One region of the Viridibacillus sp. d25.2 genome, then DNA from elsewhere that is predicted to be linked to it. Evidence: a T-box and tRNA genes for the amino acid it is inferred to sense, from the RefSeq annotation. Region 1 holds a T-box; the other regions hold tRNA genes.
What was found. A T-box is a leader RNA that pairs with one kind of tRNA and senses whether it is charged. The one in region 1 lies ahead of thrS (threonine--tRNA ligase), so its partner is inferred to be a tRNA-Thr.
Positions count from the first base shown of each region.

Region 2: it has a tRNA-Thr gene. The T-box ahead of thrS (threonine--tRNA ligase) is inferred to sense a tRNA for this amino acid. The anticodon was not compared.
Region 3: it has a tRNA-Thr gene. The T-box ahead of thrS (threonine--tRNA ligase) is inferred to sense a tRNA for this amino acid. The anticodon was not compared.

Region 1 is NZ_CM196652.1:3,109,983-3,120,319, reverse strand. Features, by position in the region: gene ACZLO7_RS15355 (SIMPL domain-containing protein) at 1-149, shown strand, start outside; gene ACZLO7_RS15350 (aldo/keto reductase) at 301-1,134, opposite strand; gene ACZLO7_RS15345 (MFS transporter) at 1,106-2,323, opposite strand; gene ACZLO7_RS15340 (winged helix-turn-helix transcriptional regulator) at 2,491-2,856, shown strand; T-box leader at 3,121-3,359, shown strand; gene thrS (threonine--tRNA ligase) at 3,693-5,624, shown strand; gene ACZLO7_RS15330 (hypothetical protein) at 6,543-6,776, opposite strand; gene ACZLO7_RS15325 (hypothetical protein) at 7,040-7,279, opposite strand; gene ACZLO7_RS15320 (DinB family protein) at 7,594-8,040, opposite strand; gene ACZLO7_RS15315 (RidA family protein) at 8,599-8,991, shown strand; partial or broken gene ACZLO7_RS15310 (VOC family protein) at 9,388-9,465, shown strand; gene ACZLO7_RS15305 (hypothetical protein) at 9,769-9,981, opposite strand.
Region 2 is NZ_CM196652.1:306,921-317,257, reverse strand. Features, by position in the region: rRNA gene ACZLO7_RS01610 (16S ribosomal RNA) at 1-966, opposite strand, end outside; tRNA gene ACZLO7_RS01605 (tRNA-Ala) at 1,115-1,190, opposite strand; tRNA gene ACZLO7_RS01600 (tRNA-Pro) at 1,211-1,287, opposite strand; tRNA gene ACZLO7_RS01595 (tRNA-Arg) at 1,292-1,368, opposite strand; tRNA gene ACZLO7_RS01590 (tRNA-Leu) at 1,401-1,489, opposite strand; tRNA gene ACZLO7_RS01585 (tRNA-Gly) at 1,496-1,570, opposite strand; tRNA gene ACZLO7_RS01580 (tRNA-Leu) at 1,596-1,680, opposite strand; tRNA gene ACZLO7_RS01575 (tRNA-Lys) at 1,703-1,778, opposite strand; tRNA gene ACZLO7_RS01570 (tRNA-Thr) at 1,791-1,866, opposite strand; tRNA gene ACZLO7_RS01565 (tRNA-Val) at 1,882-1,957, opposite strand; rRNA gene rrf (5S ribosomal RNA) at 1,967-2,082, opposite strand; rRNA gene ACZLO7_RS01555 (23S ribosomal RNA) at 2,210-5,139, opposite strand; rRNA gene ACZLO7_RS01550 (16S ribosomal RNA) at 5,324-6,876, opposite strand; gene lysS (lysine--tRNA ligase) at 7,440-8,924, opposite strand; gene dusB (tRNA dihydrouridine synthase DusB) at 9,094-10,122, opposite strand; gene ACZLO7_RS01535 (helix-turn-helix domain-containing protein) at 10,152-10,337, opposite strand, start outside; gene folK (2-amino-4-hydroxy-6-hydroxymethyldihydropteridine diphosphokinase) at 10,310-10,337, opposite strand, start outside.
Region 3 is NZ_CM196652.1:319,568-329,904, reverse strand. Features, by position in the region: gene ACZLO7_RS01700 (type 1 glutamine amidotransferase domain-containing protein) at 28-540, opposite strand; gene glmM (phosphoglucosamine mutase) at 810-2,162, opposite strand; gene ACZLO7_RS01690 (CdaR family protein) at 2,210-3,511, opposite strand; gene cdaA (diadenylate cyclase CdaA) at 3,508-4,350, opposite strand; gene ACZLO7_RS01680 (zf-HC2 domain-containing protein) at 4,465-5,085, opposite strand; gene sigW (RNA polymerase sigma factor SigW) at 5,099-5,662, opposite strand; gene rocF (arginase) at 5,920-6,825, opposite strand; tRNA gene ACZLO7_RS01665 (tRNA-Lys) at 7,117-7,189, opposite strand; tRNA gene ACZLO7_RS01660 (tRNA-Gln) at 7,202-7,276, opposite strand; tRNA gene ACZLO7_RS01655 (tRNA-Tyr) at 7,307-7,390, opposite strand; tRNA gene ACZLO7_RS01650 (tRNA-Val) at 7,402-7,477, opposite strand; tRNA gene ACZLO7_RS01645 (tRNA-Glu) at 7,505-7,579, opposite strand; tRNA gene ACZLO7_RS01640 (tRNA-Thr) at 7,725-7,797, opposite strand; tRNA gene ACZLO7_RS01635 (tRNA-Asn) at 7,811-7,885, opposite strand; rRNA gene rrf (5S ribosomal RNA) at 8,546-8,661, opposite strand; rRNA gene ACZLO7_RS01625 (23S ribosomal RNA) at 8,772-10,337, opposite strand, start outside.

The DNA.
Region 1 (10,337 bases):
TTCCACAACCGATAGAGATTGTAGAAGAGAGTAATGCAGGTCCTGTTTTATATAAAACTGTTGCCATGGCTGAACAGAATTTCTCCACCCCAATCGAACAAGGTCAAATTACAATTAGTGCAGCGCTAAGGGTTAAATTTCAGTATTAATATATAAGTGATCTAGCTAAATTAGATGGGAAAAATACAAATATGTAAGCTTGTAAATTAATAGAATGAAACCCAATAGACTTATTTTCTTTTCAATAAAATAACACCAGATGAGTTTATATACTCATCTGATGTTATTAGATTAACCTATTTAAAAGTTAAATTCATCTGGGTTGGGACCACAACGGAAGTTATCATTTAGTGCATCAATTTGAGCCATTTCTTCAGCAGTTAGTTCAAAGTCAAAGATGTTAATGTTTTCTTCCATACGTGATTCAGTCATTGTTTTTGGTATTGTTACAACATGATGTTGTAAATCCCATTTTAAGACGATTTGAGCAGCAGTTTTATTATGCTTTGCTGCAATACTTTGTAGAGTTTCGTCTTTTAAAAGTTCGCCGTTCATTAGCGGAGACCATGCTTCAACTTGGATGTCGTTCTCCACGCAATAGTTACGAACCTCTTGTTGTGTAAGGCGAGGATGAAATTCAATTTGGTTAATAACGGGTTTGATTTCTGTTTCTTTTAGCAAGTTTTCTAAGTGGTGAACTTGGAAATTACTTACGCCAATTGAACGAACACGACCTTCTTTATAAATTGTTTCAAGTGCTTTATAAGCTTCCAAATATTGATCTTGCCCAGGCCAGTGAATTAAGTATAAATCTAAATAATCTAAGCCCATTTTTGATAAACTGTCATCGTATGCGTCAAGTGCATCTTCATAATTTAAGCCCGCATTCCAAACTTTTGATGTGATGAATAATTCCTCACGAGTAACTAAACCTTCAGCAATTGCTTCTTTAATCCCTTGTCCGACCATTTCTTCATTGCCATAAATTTGTGCAGTATCGATGCTACGGTAACCTTTTTTAATTGCTGTTTTTACAGCTTCTGCAAGTTCTGCACCATTTTCTACACGGAAAACACCGTAGCCCAAAAGGGGCATTTCTATTCCATTATTTAAAGTTGTTGTTTGTAAGTTCATTTTGAACACTCTCCTCAATTTTTTCTTGTTTGATACAAATAGCAGCTAAAATCACAGCTCCACTAACCATAATACCAGCGATCCATGTCGTATGGATTAATCCCATTGACTTAGCGATAACTCCTCCAGCATATGAGCCAATTGCAATTCCTGCATTGAAAGCAGCGATGTTAATAGCAGAAGCGACGTCTACAGCACTTGGGACAAAACGCTCAGCTAAAATTACGACATAAGTTTGCAGTCCTGGGACATTCATAAATGCAAATAGCCCCATGAATAAAATAGTAATTAAACCTGCTATTTTAAATGGTACAGTGAAGTAAAGAACAAATAACACAATCGCTTGAATCACGAACATATAAAATAATGCACGAATGGGATTGTTATTAGCTAGTTTACCACCAACTGTATTACCAATGGCAACTGTTACGCCATAGAATAAGATTATAAGTGTCACTGTTTGTGCTCTAAAGCCTGTTACTTCTTGCAATAAAGGTGATAAATAAGTAAAGACGACAAATGTACCACCATAACCTAGTGCAGTAATGATGAACACTAGTAATAAGCGGCCGTTTTTCACTAGCTTTAGTTGTTCTGCAAAGCCTGTTTTGGTACCTTTTTGAATAGAAGCAGGTACTAAAATGATATTGGCAATTAAAGCCAGAACTCCAATCACTACTATAAATGCGAATGCTATGCGCCAACCAAATTGCTGTCCGATTAATGTCCCGAAAGGAACCCCTGTTATTGTTGCTACAGTTAATCCAGTAAACATGATCGCTATCGCACTAGCACGACGATTTGCAGGTACAAGGCTCGCTGCAATTGTTGAGCCAATTGACATAAATACACCATGAGCTAACGCAGAAACTAGTCTAGCTACTAGTAATAAGCCGATTGTTGTAGAGAACATGGCTATACTATTACCGAGTATGAATATAAGCATAATCCCAAGAAGTAATTTTTTTCGTGGAATATGAGCTAGTAGAGATGTGAGTACAGGAGCGCCGATCATTACGCCAATCGCATAAATAGAAACAGTCAAACCTGTTACTTGAAGCGAAGTTTTTAAATCGGCTGCGATCATTGGTAGTAATCCAACGCTTATAAATTCAGTTGTCCCAATGGCAAAAGCAGTCACTGCAAGTGCAAGCAGAGCCTTTGTATTTGTTTGTTGCTGTTCTTTCATAGAATCTCCTTCTTTTAATCAGTGTGCAATTACTTGCCAAATGTTCCGGAACAAATGTTATTATGGAGCATGTAAAACAGAAAAGGAAGTACGTACTTTTTTGTTATATAGGAACCTTCTAGTGCCTACAAACAAATGTTCTTATAAATAGAAAGAGGTTATTGATGATGGAAACGAAGAAAAAATACAATATATCAGTAGAAGCAACTCTTGAAGTTATCGGTGGGAAATGGAAATGCGTCATTCTATGTCATCTCACACATGGAAAAAAACGCACGAGTGAATTGAAACGACTGATGCCAAATATTTCGCAAAAGATGTTAACACAACAATTACGTGAATTAGAAAATGATGGAGTCATTAACCGTATTCTTTATCACGAACTCCCACCTAGAGTAGAATATGAATTAAGCGGATACGGAAAAAGTTTAAAACCCATCTTGACATCACTTTGTAATTGGGGAGAGGATCATATTGTTAAAGTTTATGGTAGTAAAGAAGGTTACTTAGAGGATAATGGATTGAATGATTAGCTATAAAGAAAATATGAAATATGCAATAACAGTGTACTAATAGATATGAAAATCATTAATGTCCGTTTTTGGATGTAATGAATGCGATGCGGCAAAACGGGAAGATATTATTTTCTTAAAAGAATTACCATTATTCGAATAAGCTTCAATAAAGGAATCCATATGATTGGAATAATAAATGATTTTTTTTGCTAAATTTGTAAAAATAAAAAATATCCATTGACTAATGGAAAATAATCCTGTATATTGATAAAAATTTAAATAATAAACGCAATGACAAGGACATGAGTAGTTCATAACGGTTTACAGAGAGGGAAGGTAAGGCTGGAAACTTCCTAACGCAGTAGAAAGACTTACCACCTTGGAGCAGTATTGGTGAAAAAAGTAATCAGTACCGTAGAAGCAACGATATAGCTTACACAAAGCCATCAACAGGTAGCTTATTTAGTTATGAGATGGAAATTTGGGTGGAACCACGGGTATAAACCACACTCGTCCCTATATGAGGGATGAGTGTGGTTTTTTTTATTGATAATTAAATAATGAATGCAATGATAAGGACACGAGTAATTCTAACCGCTTTACAGAGAAGGAAGGCAAGGCTGAAAACTTCCTAATGCGAATGAATTACTTACCACCTTGGAGCAGTATTGGTGAAAAAGAGTAATCAGTACCGTAGAAGCAACGATATAGCTTACACAAAGCCATCAACAGGTAGTTTATTTAGTTATGAGATGGAAATTTGGGTGGAACCACGGGTATATGACACGCACTCGTCCCTTTATATAGGGATGAGTGCGTGTTTTTATTTTATAAGAAAATAGGAGTGGATTGTTATGAGTCGAAAGGAAGTTTTGATTAAGTTTCCAGACGGAAATGAAAAGCAATATTTGCAAGGCATATCATTAGGAGAAATCGCGAGTTCTATTAGTTCTAGTCTAAAAAAGAAATCGGTGGCGGGAGAAGTAAATGGAATACGATATGATTTGAATCGAAGTATTACAAATGATGCAGAAGTAAAACTATATGATTTTAAGTCATCAGCTGGTATAGAAATTATGAGACATACTTCAGCACATGTATTAGCACAAGCGATTAAAAGAATATATGGTGATGTAAACTTAGGTGTAGGACCAGTGATTGACAATGGTTTTTATTATGATATTGACATGGAAAGTACAATTACAGCTCAGGAGTTAGCGAAAATAGAGAAAGAAATGTCTAAAATAATTTCTGAAAACATAGAGATTGAACGTGCTGAATTGTCACGTGATGAGGCGAAAAAACTTTTTAAAAAAGATCCATTAAAGCTAGAACTACTAGAAGACATTCCTCAAGATGAAATAGTAACAGTATATCGACAAGGAGAATTTATAGATTTGTGTCGAGGTCCGCATTTACCTGCAACTGGATTTATTAAAGCATTTAAATTAACACATGTTTCAGGGGCATATTGGCGAGGGGATAGTAACAATAAAGTACTACAACGATTATATGGTGTGGCTTTTGCTACAAAAGAGGAGATGAAAGAATATTTTCATTTTGTAGAGGAAGCGCAAAAAAGAAATCATCGTAAACTAGGAAATGAATTAGAGTTATTTATGTTCTCGGAAGAAGCACCAGGTATGCCATTTTACCTTGCTAACGGGCAAATTATTCGAAATGAATTGGAAATGTTCTTACGTAAACTTCAACATCAATATGATTATCAAGAAGTACGCACGCCGTTTATGATGAATAAAAGAATGTGGGAGCAATCCGGACATTGGGATCATTACAAAGAAAATATGTATTTCACAGAAGTAGACGATCAAGAATTTGCATTAAAGCCTATGAATTGTCCCGGTCATATGCTTATTTTCAAAGACAAACGTCGGTCATATCGTGAACTCCCAATTAGAATGGCTGAATTCGGTCAAGTGCATCGACATGAATTTAGTGGGGCATTAAATGGTTTATTGCGTGTTCGCACATTCTGTCAAGATGATGCACATATTTTTGTAAGACCAGATCAAATTGAAAATGAAATTTTACTTGCCTTACGTTTAATAGATCGTGTATATCAAACATTCGGCTTTGAATATGAAATTGAATTATCAACACGACCAGAAGATTTTATGGGAAGTGAACAATTATGGGATAAGGCAGAAGCGTCACTTGGAAGAGTATTAAAAAACCTTGGCTATTCCTACAAGATCAATGAAGGGGACGGCGCGTTTTATGGACCTAAGATTGATATTCATATAAAAGATGCTATTAAACGTAGTCATCAATGTGCAACAGTTCAGCTTGATTTCCAGCTACCAGAAAAATTCGATTTAACATATATAGATGAACAAAATCAGAAGGTCAGACCGGTCGTGATCCACCGTGCTGTATTTGGGTCAATAGATCGTTTTTTAGGGATACTTATCGAGCACTTTAGTGGTGCATTCCCAATTTGGCTATCACCTATTCAAGTTAAAGTGATACCAGTATCAAACACAATTCATAAAGGATATGTTGAAGAGATTACAAGACGGTTAAAACAAGCAGAAATACGTGTAGAACTTGATTTACGTGAAGAAAAACTAGGCTATAAAATGAGGGAAGCACAGATGAAAAAGGTTCCTTATATTTTAGTGATAGGTGATACAGAACTTGAAAATCATTCTGTTAACGTAAGACAATATGGTCAGGAAACATCAATGGAAGTTCAGCTTGATGAATTTATTTCTGAAATAAAAACTAGCATTGAAAATAAATCTTTGCAAATGATGAAAGTATAGATGTTTTTAAATAGAATTTGAATTGAATATCGATTTAATATTAAAGGCTAGTGAAAGTTTTATTACAGGTGATATATATACTAAAAATTTTATAAGGGGCTTCAGAAAAATGCGGATTTACAACATTAAGAAATATGCATAATTTTATTCATTAAAGTCGATAGTGCAACAGTGTTCCAAATACCACTAAAGCATTTCTATGACTGACTTTTGAAGAAAGTGCATAAAAACATGAATAAATAATGTTCACAAGGAAAGCCACGAATCGTTGATGGTACAAAATTCGTGGCTTTTGGGTATATTTCCAAACTTTCATTTGGGAACGTTTATTAGGTGTTGGTTTAGAATAAAGATTGATTATAAATCACTCTAAATCCTTGATTTTACTGCATATAAAAAGCAATCGTTTTGAATAAAGATTGATCAAAACGATTGCTTTCTATTATTTTTAAGAACTGTTTTTTATAAAAAAGATTGTTTATTTTAAAAATCTCCTTATTCCACTAAAGCCCCCCGTTAGTTTAAGTACAAACCTTCACAATCTCCCTTAGTTCCATAAGACAAATATGTGCCAACGCAACTCCCTTATTGCACCTGTTAGGTTAAGAACTACGCTTTTTTATTTTTAATCTCTTCCAACAAAGAGATAACCCTTTCATTCTGTTTAATTATTGTTTGATTTTGATTTCTCATTTTTGTGAAGTTAAATAAAAACATTAATAAGATTGCTAATATAAGGAAATTCATAATTCACCTCTACCTCTATTTTTCTCTAAATTAAACCAGCTCTTATGCAACTAGCCTGCCCCTTTAGTTGAATAAGAAAAAAGAGCTGTTCTGGACAGCTCTAACGATCTTGTACTAAGCACCCATTACTTTAAGTACATTTCCTTCACATTCATACACCTGTTGAGTTTGTTACTCTTTTTTCTTATTTGATAGTAAATAAACACATACAAGTATAACCGCAATGATTGAAGTAATTATAGAATATCTAAAAATATTAAAGAAAAACTCTGGATAAGGTGTTACAACAAATGAAGTCATTCCCTCTACATCAGTTGTGCTTTCTTCTATTTGCATAAAAGCGACTAATATGAAGAAAGTAACAACAAATGAATATATCCCTGTTTTCACTAAGATTTTCTCCATTTAAAAACCCCCTAAAATGTAACGCATTTGGTCAAATAGAGGAAGTTGAACAAAATACGTTTGAGTTTGAGTTATTGTTTCTTTCGATTTCACTATACTTTACCACATTTATAATAATATAACTTATTCGACTAAACTGCCCTTTTAGTCTAATAAAGAAAAAAGAGCTGCATATCCAGCTCAATGATCTTCAAGTATAGCACCAGTTAGTTTAAGCGGGATTATTCCCAAATTCAAATTGTTAATAATTAAAGTTAGTATTATTACAGGAATGCTGCCACCATTGTAATAAAACCAACAATTAGTAAAGCATATATGCTTAACACGATTATTTTCACTCTTCCTTTTTCACTAAATATCGCTAATAAAATGGACACTCCTACCCCAGCCATTAAAAAGTTTGTTCCTATCGTACCAGAAACTTTTCCTACCATAAATAACTTCATAATGAGAATAGTCACTATGAAAACAATAATGGATATAACCCCTAAATGTTTTCTCATTTTCTTTCCTCCCACTTAAATGTAACCATAAATATCCAACACAGCAATTTCTATCTATATATAAGTATTTCAATTACCTTAAAAAGAGCAGATTGAGCAGCTCAACGATCTTCTACTAAAGCACCCCGTTAGTTTAAGTGTAATTCTTCACAAACAAATAGCAGGTTTAGTTAAAGTCTTTTTTATATAAGGCTGTTTTAGTAAAGGTTGTTGATTAATACCAACGTGATGTTTGTAAAACACATTTGTAGCTAACGTGTACCAAAAACAAAGAGGGACGATGTCTTTTTGTACATTCGCCCTCTAGGAATTCTCTAATCTAACAGCCCTTTTCGAATGAGATTTGCCGTAATTGGTTCCCGTCCAATTTCTCTCGCCCATATTGATAACTGACCTATGTGATGTATCTCATGAACGATGACATGTCTTATAACTTCACCGTATGTGAAATTAAAAAATTTATGCACATCAAGTTCTCCCGTCCAGTCCATAACAAATTTCTCTATGTTTGGGCGACAAGTATCTGATAGTTCTTTAACTGCATCAAGTGATGTATAGTTCTCGTAACGGTAATGAAACTCAGGTTTCCCCTGCAAACCATTAATCCAAGCTTGCTCAACATCTACAACGTGCAATAGAGTTCGAAGAATGCTACCTACTCCACCTATACGGTGCTGTGATAATTCATCAGAAGATAGCTGCTTACACCAATTGAACCATTCATCCCGAACCTGCCAATTGTATTGAAGTAGAGCCTGCATTGTTAAACACCTCCTACCAGTATTTAACTTTCTCTGACTAATTCTACAAAGGTGTTTTATATCCTCTTTCTCGGCTGTCCTAGTTCAATAATTTGTCCTCATTTGTATTCATCGTCTAGTAGTGGATGAATTCCCCTCATTTATTACTTCCTGAACTTTTGGACTCATCAACGTTTAACCCTCCTTTCTATGAACTAATCTGCACCGTTAGTTGAATAAGAAAAAAGAGCCGTCTGAACAGCTCGACGATCTTCAACTAAAGTACCCCGTTAGTTGAAGAGTATCGTCTTCAAGATGCTCAATTAAATTTTGTTAGCATATATACTCTAGTATGGTAAAATTAATTCTATAAAAATTATTATCAATTTTGTAATATATACTTTTACTTACATTATAAGGAGAGGGAGTGTCCATACCATGAAAAAGAAAATACTTGTGCTTTTATCTATGGGTTATGGGTACTCGACTGCAGTTTTCTTTTAGAAAAATAGTAATTGGTGGAGTCTGCCTAATTATTTAAGAAGATAGCAGAAAATTTATAACGAGTGAGGTAATATTATGAAAAAAATTATTAGAAAAAACCCTAAGCTAATGCCAAAACCAGTAGGCGACTACAGTCATATCACTAGAGTGCCTAAAGGGGCAGCCTTAATAGTAACATCAGGTCAAGTAGGAACAGACATGAAAGGCAATGTTCCGAAGAGTTTAAACGACCAAATAACTAATACTTTTGCAAACATGAAAAAGGTTCTTGAATCAGAGGGGTTGTCTCAAGAGAACGTTATTAAGGTTAATATCTGGGCGACTGAAGAGATAGACTGGGATTATTTTGACCTTAAATGGAATGATTTTTTTAATAATGAATTCCCATCTATGACAATTGCATATACATCAGCATTAGGATTGCCTGAATTAAAAATAGAAATTGAACTATGGTGTGCTGAAACTTAATGACAAAAAAGGAACAGTGTTTTACTGTTCCTTTTTTGTCATATTCTGTTCTTGTTTCTACTTGAGTTAACCTGTACCGTTAGCAGCATAACAAAAAAACTGCTCATTAGCAGCCTTAATCTTAAGCTCTTACACCCGATAATTCAAGAAGATAAGTCTTATATTATGTACTAACTAATAGTGAAACTTTGCCCTTTATCATCAACTTACTCCACCATACTTATTACAATAAAATACTACTTCTATGTGATCAGGAGAAGACACACCGTTTTGTGAATATATTCCGCCTACAGCAACAACATATTAACGACCACCATCACTTGTTGAACCATTATATCCTTTTTGTATCCAACTTACTCCACCACTTTCAATTTCCGAAGATATAGAATTCATCCTAAAGAGGTTACTGAGTTTGGAAATTTTATTTGGATTGAAGATCCTGAAGGTCGACTGGTCGAGCTTTGGGAGAAATAGCGAGTTGGTCAAGCCGTGATAGCTTACATTTCTTTCTGAGAGATCCTATTCTACTACGGCGAGGCATTACATCATGTACCCATAAGTGATAAGCCTCGCAATGTCGAATGCCACCTCTATGCATTAAAATGGTAATAGCAATATTACGCCAGTTGTAACTCTCAAGAAAACTTAAGTCGTTCTTTTTGTTCGTCTTCTTAAAGCCTTCCCGTAGTAATTCGTGAATCTTATCTTCAGGAAATGCTTTTGTTCCGCTGTTATCACTTGAAGGAGCTCTAGCATTTCTCCATGGATTGAGTGGCTTTACATTAAAGTTCTGTGCATCCAATCAGAGAATTGTGTTAGTGAGTAGAGAAGAATATTCGATGTAGTGGTTCTTTTAGGTAACCAGTAAAGACCACTTGGATCATACCCATCTTCACCAATCGTCCTAGAATGCATAGATTTAGCAAAGGATTCAAAAAAAGCCTTTGGAGATGAAAAGTAATGTTGATTTGCATTCAAATAATCTAGCATTAATTCCACTGCCTGTATAAGTTTGTTATGCCAGACTTGCTCATTTCATGGTTTTTTAGCTGATACTCGTGCAAGAGATGTAAAAGACTTGTTTCTCCATTGTGCTCTACGAGAAGAGAATACAAATCAGTACTTCTACAAGTGTTGTCTTCGTATGTTTTTGCTAGCACTCTTACATATCTCATAAATTCCCCCTGTATCATCTATGTATCTCGAATTGGCGTTATGAAATTTCATATACTTGGTATTAGGTGTATATTTTACCTTTAATAACATTTTAGGACAATGAAAAAATACAGCCTTTTATGTATATAAAGACTGTATTTCGTGGTTAAACTATTAGTTTTAGTATGGTT
Region 2 (10,337 bases), 1.7 Mb from region 1:
AAACCACATGCTCCACCGCTTGTGCGGGCCCCCGTCAATTCCTTTGAGTTTCAACCTTGCGGCCGTACTCCCCAGGCGGAGTGCTTAATGCGTTAGCTGCAGCACTAAGGGGCGGAAACCCCCTAACACTTAGCACTCATCGTTTACGGCGTGGACTACCAGGGTATCTAATCCTGTTTGCTCCCCACGCTTTCGCGCCTCAGTGTCAGTTACAGACCAGAAAGTCGCCTTCGCCACTGGTGTTCCTCCAAATCTCTACGCATTTCACCGCTACACTTGGAATTCCACTTTCCTCTTCTGCACTCAAGTCTCCCAGTTTCCAATGACCCTCCACGGTTGAGCCGTGGGCTTTCACATCAGACTTAAGAAACCACCTGCGCGCGCTTTACGCCCAATAAATCCGGACAACGCTTGCCACCTACGTATTACCGCGGCTGCTGGCACGTAGTTAGCCGTGGCTTTCTAATAAGGTACCGTCAAGGTACGTTCAGTTACTAACGTACTTGTTCTTCCCTTACAACAGAGTTTTACGATCCGAAAACCTTCATCACTCACGCGGCGTTGCTCCATCAGACTTTCGTCCATTGTGGAAGATTCCCTACTGCTGCCTCCCGTAGGAGTTTGGGCCGTGTCTCAGTCCCAATGTGGCCGATCACCCTCTCAGGTCGGCTATGCATCGTTGCCTTGGTAGGCCGTTACCCCACCAACTAGCTAATGCACCGCGGGCCCATCTAGTAGTGACAGCCGAAACCGCCTTTCAGCATTTTGCCATGTGACAAAATGGATTATTCGGTATTAGCCCCGGTTTCCCGGAGTTATCCCAATCTACTAGGTAGGTTGCCCACGTGTTACTCACCCGTCCGCCGCTAAATCAGAAGAAGCAAGCTTCTTCATCATTCGCTCGACTTGCATGTATTAGGCACGCCGCCAGCGTTCGTCCTGAGCCAGGATCAAACTCTCCATAAAAGTAGTTTGAAAGCTCATTAGCTTTGCTAGCGTATCATCCGAAGATGATATCTATTTTTTGTTTTGATCCACCAACAGAGTTGATGTCCAAAAACATTTATTGATTAACGTCTTGCTTGTTCAGTTTTCAAGGTTCATAAGTTATAAATGGTGGAGCCTAGCGGGATCGAACCGCTGACCTCCTGCGTGCAAGGCAGGCGCTCTCCCAGCTGAGCTAAGGCCCCGTATGGGTTGAAAGTAATAATGGTCGGGAAGACAGGATTCGAACCTGCGACCCCTTGGTCCCAAACCAAGTGCTCTACCAAGCTGAGCTACTTCCCGTTAATGGCGCGCCCGGCAGAAGTCGAATCCACAACCTTCTGATCCGTAGTCAGACGCTCTATCCAATTGAGCTACGGGCGCATATATTATCACTTATATTAAATTAAAAGAAATGGTGCCGAGGACCGGAATCGAACCGGTACGGTAGTCACCTACCGCAGGATTTTAAGTCCTGTGCGTCTGCCAGTTCCGCCACCCCGGCATATTTTGGAGCGGAAGACGAGGTTCGAACTCGCGACCCCCACCTTGGCAAGGTGGTGTTCTACCACTGAACTACTTCCGCAATATGCTGATAAACTTAAATATTATGGTGCGGGTGAAGGGAGTCGAACCCCCACGCCTTGCGGCGCTAGATCCTAAGTCTAGTGCGTCTGCCAGTTCCGCCACACCCGCATATAATTTTTTTAAAAATAAATGGTGAGCCATGTAGGATTCGAACCTACGACCCTCTGATTAAAAGTCAGATGCTCTACCAACTGAGCTAATGGCTCATATAAAATGAATGGTGCCGGCGAAAGGAGTCGAACCCTCGACCTACTGATTACAAGTCAGTTGCTCTACCAACTGAGCTACACCGGCATGATTTATTAAAAATGGTGGAGGATGACGGGATCGAACCGCCGACCCCCTGCTTGTAAGGCAGGTGCTCTCCCAGCTGAGCTAATCCTCCATATTGTTCGCCTAGCAACGTCCTACTCTCACAGGGGGAAACCCCCAACTACCATCGGCGCTAAAGAGCTTAACTTCCGTGTTCGGCATGGGAACGGGTGTGACCTCTTTGCCATCGTCACTAGACTATTTTTAAAGACAAGAATTATTATAACACCTTTTATTTAAAATAGCAAGTGTTTTTTCTTTTTTCAAAAGAATTTCTTGTTCTCTCAAAACTGGATAAATTACATTGAAGTTTGTTAAGTAAAATTTGGTTAAGTCCTCGATCTATTAGTATTCGTCAGCTCCGTATGTCGCCACACTTCCACCTCGAACCTATCTACCTCATCGTCTTTGAGGGATCTTACTTACTTGCGTAATGGGAAATCTCATCTTGAGGGGGGCTTCATGCTTAGATGCTTTCAGCACTTATCCCGTCCACACATAGCTACCCAGCGATGCCCTTGGCAGAACAACTGGTACACCAGCGGTGTGTCCATCCCGGTCCTCTCGTACTAAGGACAGCTCCTCTCAAATTTCCTACGCCCACGACGGATAGGGACCGAACTGTCTCACGACGTTCTGAACCCAGCTCGCGTACCGCTTTAATGGGCGAACAGCCCAACCCTTGGGACCGACTACAGCCCCAGGATGCGATGAGCCGACATCGAGGTGCCAAACCTCCCCGTCGATGTGGACTCTTGGGGGAGATAAGCCTGTTATCCCCGGGGTAGCTTTTATCCGTTGAGCGATGGCCCTTCCATGCGGAACCACCGGATCACTAAGCCCGTCTTTCGACCCTGCTCGACTTGTAGGTCTCGCAGTCAAGCTCCCTTATGCCTTTACACTCTACGAATGATTTCCAACCATTCTGAGGGAACCTTTGGGCGCCTCCGTTACTCTTTAGGAGGCGACCGCCCCAGTCAAACTGCCCGCCTGACACTGTCTCCTACCCCGCTAAGGGGCATGGGTTAGAAGTTCAATACAGCTAGGGTAGTATCCCACCAACGCCTCCTCCGAAGCTGGCGCTCCGGAATCTCTGGCTCCTACCTATCCTGTACAAGCTGTATCAAAATTCAATATCAGGCTACAGTAAAGCTCCACGGGGTCTTTCCGTCCTGTCGCGGGTAACCTGCATCTTCACAGGTACTATAATTTCACCGAGTCTCTCGTTGAGACAGTGCCCAGATCGTTACGCCTTTCGTGCGGGTCGGAACTTACCCGACAAGGAATTTCGCTACCTTAGGACCGTTATAGTTACGGCCGCCGTTTACTGGGGCTTCAATTCGCACCTTCGCTTGCGCTAAGCACTCCTCTTAACCTTCCAGCACCGGGCAGGCGTCAGCCCCTATACGTCACCTTACGGTTTTGCAGAGACCTGTGTTTTTGCTAAACAGTCGCCTGGGCCTATTCACTGCGGCTCTCTCGGGCTTTCACCCTACTAGAGCACCCCTTCTCCCGAAGTTACGGGGTCATTTTGCCGAGTTCCTTAACGAGAGTTCTCTCGCACACCTTAGGATTCTCTCCTCGACTACCTGTGTCGGTTTGCGGTACGGGCACCTTTTACCTCGCTAGAGGCTTTTCTTGGCAGTGTGAAATCAGGAACTCCGGACATACGTCCTCGTCATCACAGCTCAACGTTATAGAAATGGGATTTGCCTCATTTCACGCCTCACTGCTTGAACATGCATAACCAACAGCATGCTTACCCTATCCTACTGCGTCCCCCCATTGCTCAAATGGTAAATAGGTGGTACAGGAATATCAACCTGTTGTCCATCGCCTACGCCTATCGGCCTCGGCTTAGGTCCCGACTAACCCTGAGCGGACGAGCCTTCCTCAGGAAACCTTAGTCATTCGGTGGACGGGATTCTCACCCGTCTTTCGCTACTCATACCGGCATTCTCACTTCTAAGCGCTCCACCAGTCCTTCCGGTCTGACTTCACAGCACTTAGAACGCTCTCCTACCACGGACATCTAAGATGTCCATCCACAGCTTCGGTGAATTGTTTAGCCCCGATACATTTTCGGCGCAGCGTCACTCGACCAGTGAGCTATTACGCACTCTTTAAATGATGGCTGCTTCTGAGCCAACATCCTGGTTGTCTAAGCAACGTCACATCCTTTTCCACTTAACAATTACTTTGGGACCTTAGCTGGTGGTCTGGGCTGTTTCCCTTTTGACTACGGATCTTATCACTCGCAGTCTGACTCCCGTGCATAAATCACTGGCATTCGGAGTTTGTCTGAATTCGGTAATCCGGGATGGACCCCTAGTTCAAACAGTGCTCTACCTCCAGGATTCTCTATCACGAGGCTAGCCCTAAAGCTATTTCGGAGAGAACCAGCTATCTCCAGGTTCGATTGGAATTTCTCCGCTACCCACACCTCATCCCCGCACTTTTCAACGTACGTGGGTTCGGGCCTCCAGTAAGTGTTACCTTACCTTCACCCTGGACATGGGTAGATCACCTGGTTTCGGGTCTACAACCACATACTCATTCGCCCTATTCAGACTCGCTTTCGCTACGGCTCCGTCTTCTAAAACTTAACCTCGCATGTAATCGTAACTCGCCGGTTCATTCTACAAAAGGCACGCTATCACCCATTAACGGGCTCTAACTACTTGTAGGCACATGGTTTCAGGATCTATTTCACTCCCCTTCCGGGGTGCTTTTCACCTTTCCCTCACGGTACTGGTTCACTATCGGTCACTAGGTAGTATTTAGCCTTGGGAGATGGTCCTCCCAGATTCCGACGGAATTTCACGTGTTCCGCCGTACTCAGGATACACTCAAGAGAGAATGAACTTTCAACTACAGGGCTGTTACCTGCTCTGGCGGGCCTTTCCAGACCGCTTCGTTTAACTCATTCCTTTGTAACTCCATATAGAGTGTCCTACAACCCCAAGAGGCAAGCCTCTTGGTTTGGGCTATTCCCGTTTCGCTCGCCGCTACTCAGGGAATCGATTTTTCTTTCTCTTCCTCCAGGTACTTAGATGTTTCAGTTCCCTGGGTCTGCCATCAAGACGCTATGTATTCACGTCAAGATACTGCTCCATTACGAACAGTGGGTTCCCCCATTCGGAAATCTCCGGATCAAAGCTCACTTACAGCTCCCCGAAGCATATCGGTGTTAGTGCCGTCCTTCTTCGGCTCCTAGTGCCAAGGCATCCGCCATGCGCCCTTAATAACTTAACCTAAAAGTTAGTTATTAAGCCTAAAAAACTTAATAATAAAAAATGTGTTACTTAATTTGCTTCAATGTCGTTTTATCCAGTTTTCAAAGAACAAGGTTTTGAAGATCATTTTACAATGAGCCTTCAAAACTGAACGCAAGACGTTAATCGACAGATCCAAGATCTGTTTCCGTAATTATCCTTAGAAAGGAGGTGATCCAGCCGCACCTTCCGATACGGCTACCTTGTTACGACTTCACCCCAATCATCTATCCCACCTTCGGCGGCTGGCTCCATAAAGGTTACCTCACCGACTTCGGGTGTTACAAACTCTCGTGGTGTGACGGGCGGTGTGTACAAGGCCCGGGAACGTATTCACCGTGGCATGCTGATCCACGATTACTAGCGATTCCGGCTTCATGTAGGCGAGTTGCAGCCTACAATCCGAACTGAGAACGATTTTATGAGATTAGCATACCCTCGCGAGTTAGCGACTCTTTGTATCGTCCATTGTAGCACGTGTGTAGCCCAGGTCATAAGGGGCATGATGATTTGACGTCATCCCCACCTTCCTCCGGTTTGTCACCGGCAGTCACCTTAGAGTGCCCAACTAAATGATGGCAACTAAGATCAAGGGTTGCGCTCGTTGCGGGACTTAACCCAACATCTCACGACACGAGCTGACGACAACCATGCACCACCTGTCACCAATGTCCCCGAAGGGAAAACTCTATCTCTAGAGCGGTCATTGGGATGTCAAGACCTGGTAAGGTTCTTCGCGTTGCTTCGAATTAAACCACATGCTCCACCGCTTGTGCGGGCCCCCGTCAATTCCTTTGAGTTTCAACCTTGCGGCCGTACTCCCCAGGCGGAGTGCTTAATGCGTTAGCTGCAGCACTAAGGGGCGGAAACCCCCTAACACTTAGCACTCATCGTTTACGGCGTGGACTACCAGGGTATCTAATCCTGTTTGCTCCCCACGCTTTCGCGCCTCAGTGTCAGTTACAGACCAGAAAGTCGCCTTCGCCACTGGTGTTCCTCCAAATCTCTACGCATTTCACCGCTACACTTGGAATTCCACTTTCCTCTTCTGCACTCAAGTCTCCCAGTTTCCAATGACCCTCCACGGTTGAGCCGTGGGCTTTCACATCAGACTTAAGAAACCACCTGCGCGCGCTTTACGCCCAATAAATCCGGACAACGCTTGCCACCTACGTATTACCGCGGCTGCTGGCACGTAGTTAGCCGTGGCTTTCTAATAAGGTACCGTCAAGGTACGTTCAGTTACTAACGTACTTGTTCTTCCCTTACAACAGAGTTTTACGATCCGAAAACCTTCATCACTCACGCGGCGTTGCTCCATCAGACTTTCGTCCATTGTGGAAGATTCCCTACTGCTGCCTCCCGTAGGAGTTTGGGCCGTGTCTCAGTCCCAATGTGGCCGATCACCCTCTCAGGTCGGCTATGCATCGTTGCCTTGGTAGGCCGTTACCCCACCAACTAGCTAATGCACCGCGGGCCCATCTAGTAGTGACAGCCGAAACCGCCTTTCAGCATTTTGCCATGTGACAAAATGGATTATTCGGTATTAGCCCCGGTTTCCCGGAGTTATCCCAATCTACTAGGTAGGTTGCCCACGTGTTACTCACCCGTCCGCCGCTAAATCAGAAGAAGCAAGCTTCTTCATCATTCGCTCGACTTGCATGTATTAGGCACGCCGCCAGCGTTCGTCCTGAGCCAGGATCAAACTCTCCATAAAAGTAGTTTGAAAGCTCATTAGCTTTGCTAGCGTATCACCCGAAGATGATATCTATTTTTTGTTTTGATCCACCAACAGAGTTGATGTCCAAAAACATTTATTGATTAACGTCTTACTTGTTCAGTTTTCAAGGTTCATTATGTTTGCCACTTCGTTAGCGACATTCAATATTATATCGTAATAACATTTCGTTGTCAACAACTTTTTTAAGTTATTTTCAAATCGTTGTTTCAACTTTGTTACCGCTGCTTGTTTATCAGCAACTTTTATATCTTATCAAATTCACTACTCAGTGTCAATAACTTTTTTAAGTTATTTTCAAATCATTTTGTTAGCTAAATTAGCAACTCAATTAATATACCACTATATTAATATTAACGCAATACCTTTATTTAAAAAGTTAAATCTTATTTATTAGTATTAGGAGTTCACAAAAATAGCTTGTCTTCTATTGTAATAAACTTTTTAGTGATTTTCAAACAAAAAGCTAATCAGTCTAATAGAGCCTAAATAAAAAGACTCTAGTTTTAACTAGAGTCTTTTTTATAGGGCAACCTTATTGTTTAATCACGCGGACGCATTGTAGGGAATAATAATACGTCACGTATAGTTTGCGAATTCGTTAACAACATGATTAAGCGATCGATACCGATACCTAAACCACCTGTTGGCGGCATACCGTACTCTAAAGCCTCAATGAAGTCATCGTCCATTTCATGCGCCTCGTCATTACCTGCTTCTTTTTCAACAATTTGTGCTTCAAAGCGTTCACGTTGATCGATTGGATCATTTAATTCAGTAAAGGCATTTGCATGCTCACGGCGCACTATGAATAGTTCAAAACGATCCGTGAAGCGCTCGTCTTCAGGATTCTTCTTAGCTAATGGAGAGATTTCCACTGGGTGACCATAGATAAATGTAGGTTGAACTAATGATTCTTCTATTTTTTGTTCGAAGAATTCATTAATAATATGCCCTACTTCCATAGAGTCTTTAATCTCAACACCATGTTCTTTTGCATGTGCTTGCGCTTCTTCTTTAGTCATTGGTGCCCAGAAGTCTACCCCTGTAGCTTCTTTAACTGCATCTACCATGTGTAAACGAGTCCAACCTGGAGCTAGGCTAATAACATCGGCGCCATATTGTACATCAGTTGTACCTAATACTTCTTGCGCTACATGAGAAATTAAATTCTCTGTAAGCGCCATTATGTCACGGTAGTCAGCATACGCTTCATATAATTCAATCATAGTGAATTCTGGATTATGGCGCGTTGACATACCTTCATTACGGAATACACGTCCAATTTCATATACCTTTTCAAGTCCACCAACAATTAAACGTTTTAAATGGAGTTCAATAGCGATACGCATATATAATTCCATATCTAATGAATTATGATGCGTAATGAACGGACGTGCAGCTGCTCCACCTGCAATTGCATGTAGCATCGGCGTTTCAACTTCAAGATATCCGTTACCATCTAAGTAACGACGAATTGCTTGAATAATTTTAGAGCGAGTAATAAAAGTTTGTTTACTTTCTTCACTCGTCATTAAATCTAAGTAACGTTGGCGATAACGTTGCTCTACATCTTTTAAGCCATGGAATTTCTCTGGCATTGGACGTAGTGATTTAGTTAGGAAAGTAAACTCTAATGCTTTCACGGAAAGTTCTCCTACTTGAGTACGGAAGACATTACCACGAATACCCACGATATCTCCTAGGTCCGCTTGTTTAAACAATTCGTATGCTTCTTCACCAATAGCATCTTTACGAACATAAATTTGTACTTGTCCACCCAAATCTTGAATATGCGCGAAACCCGCTTTACCTTTACCGCGTTTAGTCATAATACGACCTGCGATTACAACTTCATGTAAATCTTCTTCTAATTGCTCTTTAGTGAAATCCACATACTGTTCTTTTATTTCATTTGATAAATGCGTACGTTCAAAACGGGCACCGAATGGATCTAAGCCGTTTTCTCTAATAGAAGCCATCTTTTGGCGTCTCACCAAAATTTGGTCATTTAATTCTTCAGACACGATATTCACTCCTCATTTTTTGTTCCGCTATGCAGTCCATAATGTACTTATTGTACACAATTTCGCTTGACGATTCACGTCTTTATCATCATTTACTAGTAAATACTTCATATTCCATTAGCTCATAAAGAAAAAAGCCGCCACTTTAAAAGGACGGCTAGGAATTTTATTAAATAATGTGGATCGCTTTTTCCGTAGCTTCTCGTTCTTCAAATTCTACTACTAAGCCATTTAGTAATGTTCTCAATTCTAATGCTGTCTCTGTTTGGTTAATGGCATTACGAGCTTTACCGTTACCACGAATACCTTTTAAGTACCACGAAGCATGTTTACGCATTTCACGAACAGCTACAACTTCACCTTTTAATGCCATTAGGCGTTCAAAGTGAAGTAGACATACGTCGATTTTCTCACGAACACTCGGTTCATCAATTAATTTACCTGATTTCAAATATTCCACTGTTTGATACATCATCCACGGATTACCTAGCGCAGCACGACCGATCATAACGCCATCTACTCCAGTTTGTTCAAGCATACGCTTAGCATCTTGTGGCGTTTCTACATCTCCGTTACCAATAACAGGAATATTGACATTCTCTTTTACCTGACGGATAATATCCCAGTTCGCATGCCCTTCATACATTTGAACACGTGTACGACCGTGGACAGCAACTGCCGATGCTCCAGCACGCTCAACCGCTTTTGCATTGTCTACCGCAAAGACATGCTCATCATCCCATCCAATACGCATTTTCACGCTGACTGGTTTTTTCACACTGTCTACTACTGCCGCTACCATTTCATATACTTTATTTGGATCTAGAAGTAATTTCGCTCCCGCTTCACATTTGATGATTTTATTTACAGGGCAACCCATATTGATATCGATAATGTCAGCTGTTGTATTTTGGTCTACATATTTAGCCGCTTCTACAAGCGTTTCTTTATTGCCACCAAAGATTTGTAATGAAAGTGGATTTTCACGCTCATCGATATAAAGCATATTCAACGTTTTATCGTTACGATAAACAATCCCTTTGTCTGAAATCATTTCAGCGTATACTAAACCTGCTCCAAATTCTTTTACTGTTAGGCGGAAAGCCGAGTTACAGATACCTGCCATCGGCGCAAGAACTACTCTGTTATCCATAACAATATCGCCAATTTTGAACGGCTTGTCATTAGTTAATGTCATGCTGTGTCTCCCCCTTTTTTAGTAGGAGATTATTCTCCACCTTTTAATTCGTTCATATTTATATCAAGCGCTGTCGCTATGATTTGTAACTGTTCTTCTGTTGGCAATCGATCCCCACGTTCAATTTTACCTAAAATAGAAGTAGACAAACCAACTTTTTTTGCAAATTCGACCTGCTGAATTCTTTTTAGTTTTCGAAATGCACGAATTCTTCT
Region 3 (10,337 bases), 1.7 Mb from region 1:
GTCTACACATTAACGGTTTCTCCATCATTATTTTACCAATAATTTTAGTAATTCCCTATTGAATGCTGGGATGTCATCAGGCGTTCGACTTGTTACTAATTGATTTTGGCATACAAATACTTCTTCGTCTTTATAAATCGCTCCTGCATTTTCCATATCCACACGGATAGATTTATAACCAGTTGCATCGCGACCATCCAAAGTCTTCGCAGATATTAACAATTGTGGACCGTGACAAATTGCAAATACGGGCTTTCTTGCATCCATAAATGCCCTTGCAAAGTTGACGAATCGATCATCATCTCTTAGTAAATCCGGTGAAAATCCACCCGGAATAAATAATGCATTAAAGTCTTCTGGTTTCACTTCATCAATGCCATAATCAATTTTTACCTTTTTACCATGCTTACCTTCTATTTGATTACCTGCTTCTTTTTCAATTGTAAATACTTCATGTCCAGCATCTCTCATTGCTTTTGCAGGATCTGTAAATTCCATATCTTCAAACAGATTCGTTATGACTGTTGCTACTTTTGCCATTTCCAATCACTCCTTAGTTGTTTGTTGAATAAGGGTACGTATCAACCCTACACTAAAACTATTCCACATCTAGAGTAAATTAAACATTAACATTTCATTTCAATGCTGGCTACTGATTCGTACGGATCAACTTTAGCTATTCTCCAGGTTGCTAGCCTACATGACATACTCGATTTTTTCTGCGCGTCAAAGATAGAAGAGAGTGATTTAAGTGTTTTAAAATACAAAAAGGGTAAGCATCTAAAAATATGCTTACCCTTTTCCTCTTTTTATTCAGTTAAACCCATTTCTTCTTTTACAACAGCTGCAATTCGTTCTGCATAAGCTTCACAGTTCTCAGTTGTTGATGCTTCGACCATTACACGAACTAATGGTTCAGTTCCCGATGGTCTAACAAGAATACGGCCATTGCCATCCATCTCTTGCTCTACTTCAGCAATTACTGTTGCTACTTTTGCATTTTCGGTAACAGCGTATTTATCTGTTACTCGAATATTAATTAGCTTTTGAGGGAAAATCGTCATCTCAGCTGCTAGCTCAGATAATGTTTTACCTGTTAATTTCATTGCATTGACGAGTTGTAGACCTGTTAACAAGCCATCACCAGTAGTGTTGTAATCAAGAAAAACAATATGTCCTGATTGCTCTCCGCCGAGGTTGTAATCGCCTTCGCGCATAGCTTCTACAACGTAACGGTCACCCACTGCAGTTTGAATACTTTGCATACCATGTTCTTCTATACCTTTATAGAATCCCATATTGCTCATAACCGTAGAAACAACTGTATCTTTGTTTAAACGTCCTTTTTCTTGGAAATGTTTAGCGCAAATGTACATGATTTGATCTCCGTCAACGATATTACCCTTTTCATCGACAGCGATTAGACGATCACCATCACCATCAAAAGCAAGTCCAACATCTGCACCTTTTTCAAGAACCAATTTAGCTAGTTCTTCAGGGTGTGTAGAACCTACACCTTCGTTAATATTTAAACCGTTTGGTGAAGCACCCATCGTTGATAAGTCTGCTTCTAAATCTGCAAATAGGTGTGCTGCAAGTGAAGATGTTGCACCATGTGCACAATCTAATGCGATATGAATCCCTGTAAACTCTTCTTCTACAGTTTGTTTCAAGTACTGAATGTATTTTTGACCGCCTTCAAAATAGTCACTTAATGATCCTAAGTCACCACCTGTTGGACGTGGTAATTCATCTTGTTCTTGGTCTAATAAAGCTTCAATTTCCGCTTCTTGTTCATCAGTAAGTTTAAACCCATCAGGGCCGAAGAATTTAATACCATTATCTGCAACTGGGTTATGGGATGCTGATATCATAACACCTGCTTGGCCACTCATAACGCGTGTTAAATAAGCCACTCCAGGTGTACTAATGACACCAAGTCGCATTACTTCTGCTCCTACAGAAAGTAAGCCGGCTACAAGAGCTCCTTCAAGCATTTGCCCAGATATACGTGTATCACGACCAATTAATACTTTTGGACGTCCTGTGGCTTCTTTCGTTAAAACGTATCCACCGAAGCGACCGAGTTTAAATGCTAACTCAGGCGTCAGCTCACTATTGGCGACTCCGCGGACGCCGTCTGTACCGAAATATTTACCCATTTTGTTCTCTCCTTCAAAACTATCTACGATTCTTCAATCAAATTCTTTTAAGATATTTGTTCTATTCGAAGATTGGCGATGTTATTAGAAAGTGACCAGGTCAGATTTCTTGGTCCATCAACTTGAATAGGTAGCTTATGATTTCCAGTCTGCTTATCTTCTGCTTCAATATATAAATCGAAATCGTTGATATCTAGACTCGCTAACTCTTTTTCATCACCTTTCACAGTTAATGTAACTGTGCCGTTCTTTGGTGTGATAAAGTCACTACGATAACCCTCATCTAGGTTTCGAACTTCAACTGCTACATTTTTAAATTCTTTTGAACTTATTATTGATGAAGTCTCTTCCTCGTCAGTCTGTTTTTCTTCGTCTTTATTTACTTCTTCATTAGAATTCGTTTCATTTTCCTCAACTATAGCTTGGACTTTTATGCTGTCCTCAGACAGCCTTGAAATACCCTCTGGCTTATCAATATTTACTTTAAAGGTACCAGAGTTTTTGATTTTAGATACATCCACATCCACATTAAGTTGTTTCGTATTTTCAAGAGCTGCCTTTGATCCGAATAAAGTCATCTTGCTCGTTATAGGCGTTAATGACTTTATCGTGATATCTTTACCTGGCGTCCCTTTTTGATTTAGGATGACAGGTACTTCCTTAGTATACTCTCCAATGGCAACATTCACTTTAATTTTCGCTGGCTTCACTTCTACATCTAATTTGTTCATATCACGATCTAGTATTTTGACATACGCTTCTTGTTCGAAGGAATTCTTTAATCCTTGTTCACCAGTAACTGTCGCTTTTACGTAGCTTATGCTATCTATTGCACTTTTAGCGCCAGTAACTGTTACTGAATTAGGATTCGCTGTCATACTTTTCACGTAATAGTCTTCTGCCAGTAGTTTTTCATTAATTTCAGGATCGATTTTAAATGTTCTCGTTACTCTTTCTTCAATCGAAATATCAATTGTTGATGGGTCCATTTGTACTGATAGTTTATCAGAAAAATTTTCATGTTGAATAGTTACTTTATGTTCCCCAATTGTTTGCTTACGTAAATCTACGAATACCGTATAATCACTTACTGCCTTCGTTTGAATAACGATGGCCATTGGACCTTTGATTGTAACATCTACGGTTTTTGGAACTCCTGTGACGATTAGACTCTCATCATCATAGTAAACCTGTACGGGTACATTATGAAGTACGTCCACATGTGTCCCTGATGAAAAACCATCAGAACCATTTTTTTCACCTGGCTGAACCGTAAAGAATAGGAGCATTGCTAATGTCAGGGCAGTAATTCTTAAAAACCATGGGCTTTCAATTAATTTATCCATCATTTTTTATTCCCCCTCCAGCTCCACTTAGAGGTATTTGTTGCATCTTGCTCAGGGCCAAACCACGCTTTACGTAAACGTGCTTCAAATTCTTCAATTGATAGATCGCGGTGTAAGTCGCCATTAACCGTTAAACTAATTGCTCCAGTTTCTTCGGATACAATAATTGTTATGGCATCTGTCACTTCACTAATACCTATGGCAGCTCTATGACGGGTACCTAATTCTTTTGAGATAAATGGACTTTCCGATAATGGTAAATAACAAGCAGCAGCAGCTATTTTATTCTTTTGAACAATTACTGCGCCATCATGTAATGGTGTATTAGGTATGAAGATATTAATCAGTAATTCAGACGAAATTTCAGAGAACATCGGAATCCCTGTTTCAATATAATCGTTCAAACCTGTTTCACGTTCAATCGAAACAAGTGCTCCAATACGTCTCTTCGCCATATAACTAACAGATTTGGACATTGCGCTTACTAATCTTGTACGTTCCTCATCTTCTTGTAAATTACTGCGGGCAAATAGCTTACCGCGGCCAATTTGTTCAAGTGCCCGACGTAACTCCGGTTGGAATATGATAATAATGGCAAGGAAACCAAAATTGATAACCTGTTGCATCATCCATCCTAGCGTATTAAGACCAGCGTAAACAGTAATAATCCTAATAATAATAATGACGAATATTCCCTTTAATAATTGGACAGCTTTTGTTCCTCTTATCAAAGTTAAAATTTTATAAATAACAAACCATACTAAAAGAATGTCCAGAATATTCATTAACATTCTAATCCATACATTTTCGGTTAATTGTGTAATTTCATTAATAAAAGACATGTGGATCCCCCACTTTTCTAGCGAGTGCATATGTGTTCAGTATAGCACAACTCTTACTTTACTTGCTGAGATGAAACAGAAAAGTCTACCTCAAAAGTAGACTTTTCATTTGTTTTATTCGTTTTTATCTAAAAATGAAAGTAACTCTTTCCCGCCATTTTTAATTTTATACCAAAGCCATTCAAATGCTTGATTGATCTCGTCTATTTGACCTGTGACATTTGCTGTTGAGGCCATATATTGACCATTAATCACGGTGATATTACCATCTACCGCACCTTCTACAATGATATCTCCGTTCTTGACTACGATATCGCCTGTCACAGTCTTCCCTTCAGGTACGATGACAGTTTGCCCCTCTACAACTAGGTTTGGCTGCTTGGTCACTGAAAATTCTTTATTATCATTAAAGCCTGTAAGAAGTGAGGCACTCATTAAGATACAAAACATTGCTGCTGCAACAAATATAGGATGGCGGCGTAGCCATCTTTGGACACCGGCTCCTGATCTTCCTTTAGGTAGACGTACCATAACGTTTTGCTTGAAATCCAGAGGTACTGAAACGACGGCAGCACTTTTGACAAAGGCAATTGTGCTATTTAGCTCCTGCATATGTTGTCGACAGTTATCACAGCTTTGCAAATGTGCTTTTAGCTCGATTTCATGTTCACGACTAATATCACCATCTAAATATTCATGCATGTATTCACCAATATGTTTTGGACACGCATTCATACTGAAATCCCTCCTACAGATTGCCTAATTGTTTTCTCAGAGCTTCGCGCCCCCTGTGAATTCGAGTTTTGACTGTCCCAAGTGGCATATCCAAAATCTCGCTGATCTCTTGCAATGGCAATTCTTCTATATACTTTAAGACAATGACTGTTCGATATTTGTCTGGCAACTGGCTAATTTCATATTGAATCCGCTCCTGTAGCTCCATTCTTTCTACTTCTTCTTCAGGTAACCTGTCTGTTGAAGAAATTTGAGAATACATATCTAGACCGTCCGTTCCAGCAACTTGTGCATCTAAGTAATAGTCCGGTTTCTTTTTCCTTATACGGTCTATACATAAATTTGTCGCTATACGGTACAGCCAAGTCGAAAATTTTCGGTTTAAATCAAAAGTGTGAAGATTAATATACGCACGGACAAATGCCTCCTGCGCTATATCTTCTGCTTCATGTTGATTGCCAAGCATGCGATAACAAACTTGGTACAGCTTTTGCTGGTAGAGGCTCACAATATCAGAATACACACTTTGATCGCCTTTCAGCACTTGTTTTATTCTCTTGTTGATTAACGCATCCATTGTGATTTCCCTCCGCCCATGCGGCTGTTATTCTATATACGAATTGCCTATAGATTAAGTTTCATTTTTTGATTTTTTTTTAAAACTGCTCAAAGAATCTTCCTTCCATAATTATAACAAATATGTAAGTGAAAATGATTCGAATTCATAAGAAACTTCTCTTTTCAGGACTAAATTACTTGTCAATAAGTTCCCTTTTTCCAAAAACCCTAACTTTTCAGCAATTAAAGAAGGACGGGCAGGCCCGTCCTTCTTTATCACACTAATTTTTCACCGAATAACGATCCCATTAAAGCGACCGCTACATCTGCTGTTTTATTTTTTTCATCTAAGATTGGATTTACTTCCACAAATTCAGCTGAAGTAATCATTTCGCACTCATGTAACATCTCCATTGCTAAATGACTCTCACGATATGTAATACCACCCGGGACAGGTGTACCTACCCCCGGAGTATATAGAGGGTCGATGCCATCTAGATCTAACGATAAATGTAATCCATCTACATTTTTTTCCCTCAAATAAAAAATTGCTTCTTGCATGACACTCGTCATACCTACTCGATCAATCTCATGCATCGTATATACTTTAATCCCTTTTTCTTTTATTAATTCACGTTCTCCCGGATCTACAGAGCGGGCACCAATAATAACAATATTCTCAGGTTTTACTTTAGGTGCATAATCACGAATGTTTACAAGCTTTTCATGACCTAGTCCAATACTTACAGCTAGTGGCATACCATGAATATTTCCTGTTGGTGAAGTATCACTTGTATTCAAATCTGCATGCGCATCATACCATATGACACCTAAATTCTCATAATGATCTGATAAACCTGCAAGCGTACCTATTGCAATACTATGATCCCCGCCAAGAACAAGTGGAAAATGATTTTGTAAAACGACATCATGTACTTTATTAGCAAGCCTTGTACTGGCTTCAGTAACAGCTGATAAATTCCGTAAGTGTGTATCGCTGGATACCTCACGTTCAGATACCCCAATCTGAATATCACCCTCATCTATTACGCCATATCCTATTGCTTCTAATCTTTCTACAGCGCCAGCATAACGAATAGCACTTGGCCCCATATCAACCCCACGACGTGCTTGTCCTAAATCCATTGGCACACCTATTAATGAAATATTTAATTTATGCATTTTTTTATTCCCCCTTTGTGAACTACCTATATTGTAAATGCTACACTCGTGTTGGCTCAACCTAACAAAATTCTGAATATTTATACAAAACTTCAGATGCAATTGAGAGAATAATGTTGCAACTTAACAAAGTACTATACTACTCTTCAGATTTTAAAAATTGTATCCATTAGTAGATATACAAAAATGCGTACATTCCAAAGAAAATATCATTGGAGAAATACTTTATTTTAACCACAAAAAAACCCCTCTCTACACGAAGTAGAAAGAGGTTGAAGTTTTATATGAAAGTGAGCCATGTAGGATTCGAACCTACGACCCTCTGATTAAAAGTCAGATGCTCTACCAACTGAGCTAATGGCTCATATAATTAAAATGGCTGGGGTACCTGGATTCGAACCAGGGCATGACGGAATCAAAATCCGTTGCCTTACCGCTTGGCTATACCCCAACAATGAATAATGAATATTTATATAAAAAATGGTGGAGGGGGACGGATTCGAACCGCCGAACCCGAAGGAGCGGATTTACAGTCCGCCGCGTTTAGCCTCTTCGCTACCCCTCCGAAAAAAAATATGGTGGAGGATGACGGGATCGAACCGCCGACCCCCTGCTTGTAAGGCAGGTGCTCTCCCAGCTGAGCTAATCCTCCATGGATATGTAAAATAGTTATAAAAAATGGTGACCCCTACGGGATTCGAACCCGTGTTACCGCCGTGAAAGGGCGGTGTCTTAACCGCTTGACCAAGGGGCCATTGATACTGTACTGCTTAAAACAGGACAAGAATTATATTAACATCTTTCAAATAAAAAAGCAATACTTAATTTGAAAAATATTAGAAATTTCATCTTGCAATACAAATTTCGATATATTTTTACTTCTAAATAGATGATTTGAAAGCTTCCAACCGGGCTCGAACCGGTGACCTCTTCCTTACCATGGAAGCACTCTACCTGCTGAGCTATGGAAGCATAGACAAAAAAATGGCTCCGAAGGTAGGACTCGAACCTACGACCGATCGGTTAACAGCCGATTGCTCTACCACTGAGCTACTTCGGAACAATAATATTATCGCTTCTTTAGATGTTTATTTTGTCGAATATAAATATTATTATAACAGCATATTAAAACATTTCAAGCTATTTCTGAAAAAACTTTTAATTATTTTGCACTTAAATATACCTATATATTATTATATGAATCCTATCTATTATAAAGGCTTTATTTGAGCGTTTTACGCGGTTTTAATCAGCATCTAAGGTTAGATTACTAACACGTAAAAATTACGCTCATAGAGGCTATTACGATGGTAATATCATAACAATTTTTCAGTCATATTATCATTGAATTCTTACCTTTATTGATAAATCCATTTTCTTTATATAATTTCTGTGCCACTATATTTTTTCACTAACTGCTAAACTATTTCATCTATATAATGAAATTTCTATTAATTTATATTAGCAACTGAGATAGTTACTTTGTGCGTTATAAAATAGTCTTAGTACAGCCTCACACCAATATTAATTTATTATGTAATACAAGAATGCTCACTAACTCCCCATTAAGAAATACGACAATCGCATTGGCGTTTTTATCTGATGATAAAAAATTTAATATGAGTTTTTAGAAAAAAATCAAGGATTTTACAACTATACATATTATAAGTATTTTCTATATAAAAAAGCACAACTGATTAAATCAGCTGTGCTTTAGTTTGCCTAGCAACGTCCTACTCTCACAGGGGGAAACCCCCAACTACCATCGGCGCTAAAGAGCTTAACTTCCGTGTTCGGCATGGGAACGGGTGTGACCTCTTTGCCATCATCACTAGACTATATTCGACTTCAAATACACATCGCATTACTCGTGTCTTGAAACTCTCATTTGGAGAACTTGTTCTCTCAAAACTGGATAAATTACATTGAAGTTCGCTAAGTAAAATTTGGTTAAGTCCTCGATCTATTAGTATTCGTCAGCTCCGTATGTCGCCACACTTCCACCTCGAACCTATCTACCTCATCGTCTTTGAGGGATCTTACTTACTTGCGTAATGGGAAATCTCATCTTGAGGGGGGCTTCATGCTTAGATGCTTTCAGCACTTATCCCGTCCACACATAGCTACCCAGCGATGCCCTTGGCAGAACAACTGGTACACCAGCGGTGTGTCCATCCCGGTCCTCTCGTACTAAGGACAGCTCCTCTCAAATTTCCTACGCCCACGACGGATAGGGACCGAACTGTCTCACGACGTTCTGAACCCAGCTCGCGTACCGCTTTAATGGGCGAACAGCCCAACCCTTGGGACCGACTACAGCCCCAGGATGCGATGAGCCGACATCGAGGTGCCAAACCTCCCCGTCGATGTGGACTCTTGGGGGAGATAAGCCTGTTATCCCCGGGGTAGCTTTTATCCGTTGAGCGATGGCCCTTCCATGCGGAACCACCGGATCACTAAGCCCGTCTTTCGACCCTGCTCGACTTGTAGGTCTCGCAGTCAAGCTCCCTTATGCCTTTACACTCTACGAATGATTTCCAACCATTCTGAGGGAACCTTTGGGCGCCTCCGTTACTCTTTAGGAGGCGACCGCCCCAGTCAAACTGCCCGCCTGACACTGTCTCCTACCCCGCTAAGGGGCATGGGTTAGAAGTTCAATACAGCTAGGGTAGTATCCCACCAACGCCTCCTCCGAAGCTGGCGCTCCGGAATCTCTGGCTCCTACCTATCCTGTACAAGCTGTATCAAAATTCAATATCAGGCTACAGTAAAGCTCCACGGGGTCTTTCCGTCCTGTCGCGGGTAACCTGCATCTTCACAGGTACTATAATTTCACCGAGTCTCTCGTTGAGACAGTGCCCAGATCGTTACGCCTTTCGTGCGGGTCGGAACTTACCCGACAAGGAATTTCGCTACCTTAGGACCGTTATAGTTACGGCCGCCGTTTACTGGGGCTTCAATTCGCACCTTCGCTTGCGCTAAGCACTCCTCTTAACCTTCCAGCACCGGGCAGGCGTCAGCCCCTATACGTCACCTTACGGTTTTGCAGAGACCTGTGTTTTTGCTAAACAGTCGCCTGGGCCTATTCACTGCGGCTCTCTCGGGCTTTCACCCTACTAGAGCACCCCTTCTCCCGAAGTTACGGGGTCATTTTGCCGAGTTCCTTAACGAGAGTTCTCTCGCACACCTTAGGATTCTCTCCTCGACTACCTGTGTCGGTTTGCGGTACGGGCACCTTTTACCTCGCTAGAGGCTTTTCTTGGCAGTGTGAAATCAGGAACTCCGGACATACGTCCTCGTCATCACAGCTCAACGTTATAGAAATGGGATTTGCCTCATTTCACGCCTCACTGCTTGAACATGCATAACCAACAGCATGCTTACCCTATCCTACTGCGTCCCCCCATTGCTCAAATGGTAAATAGGTGGTACAGGAATATCAACCTGTTGTCCATCGCCTACGCCTATCGGCCTCGGCTTAGGTCCCGACTAACCCTGAGCGGACGAGCCTT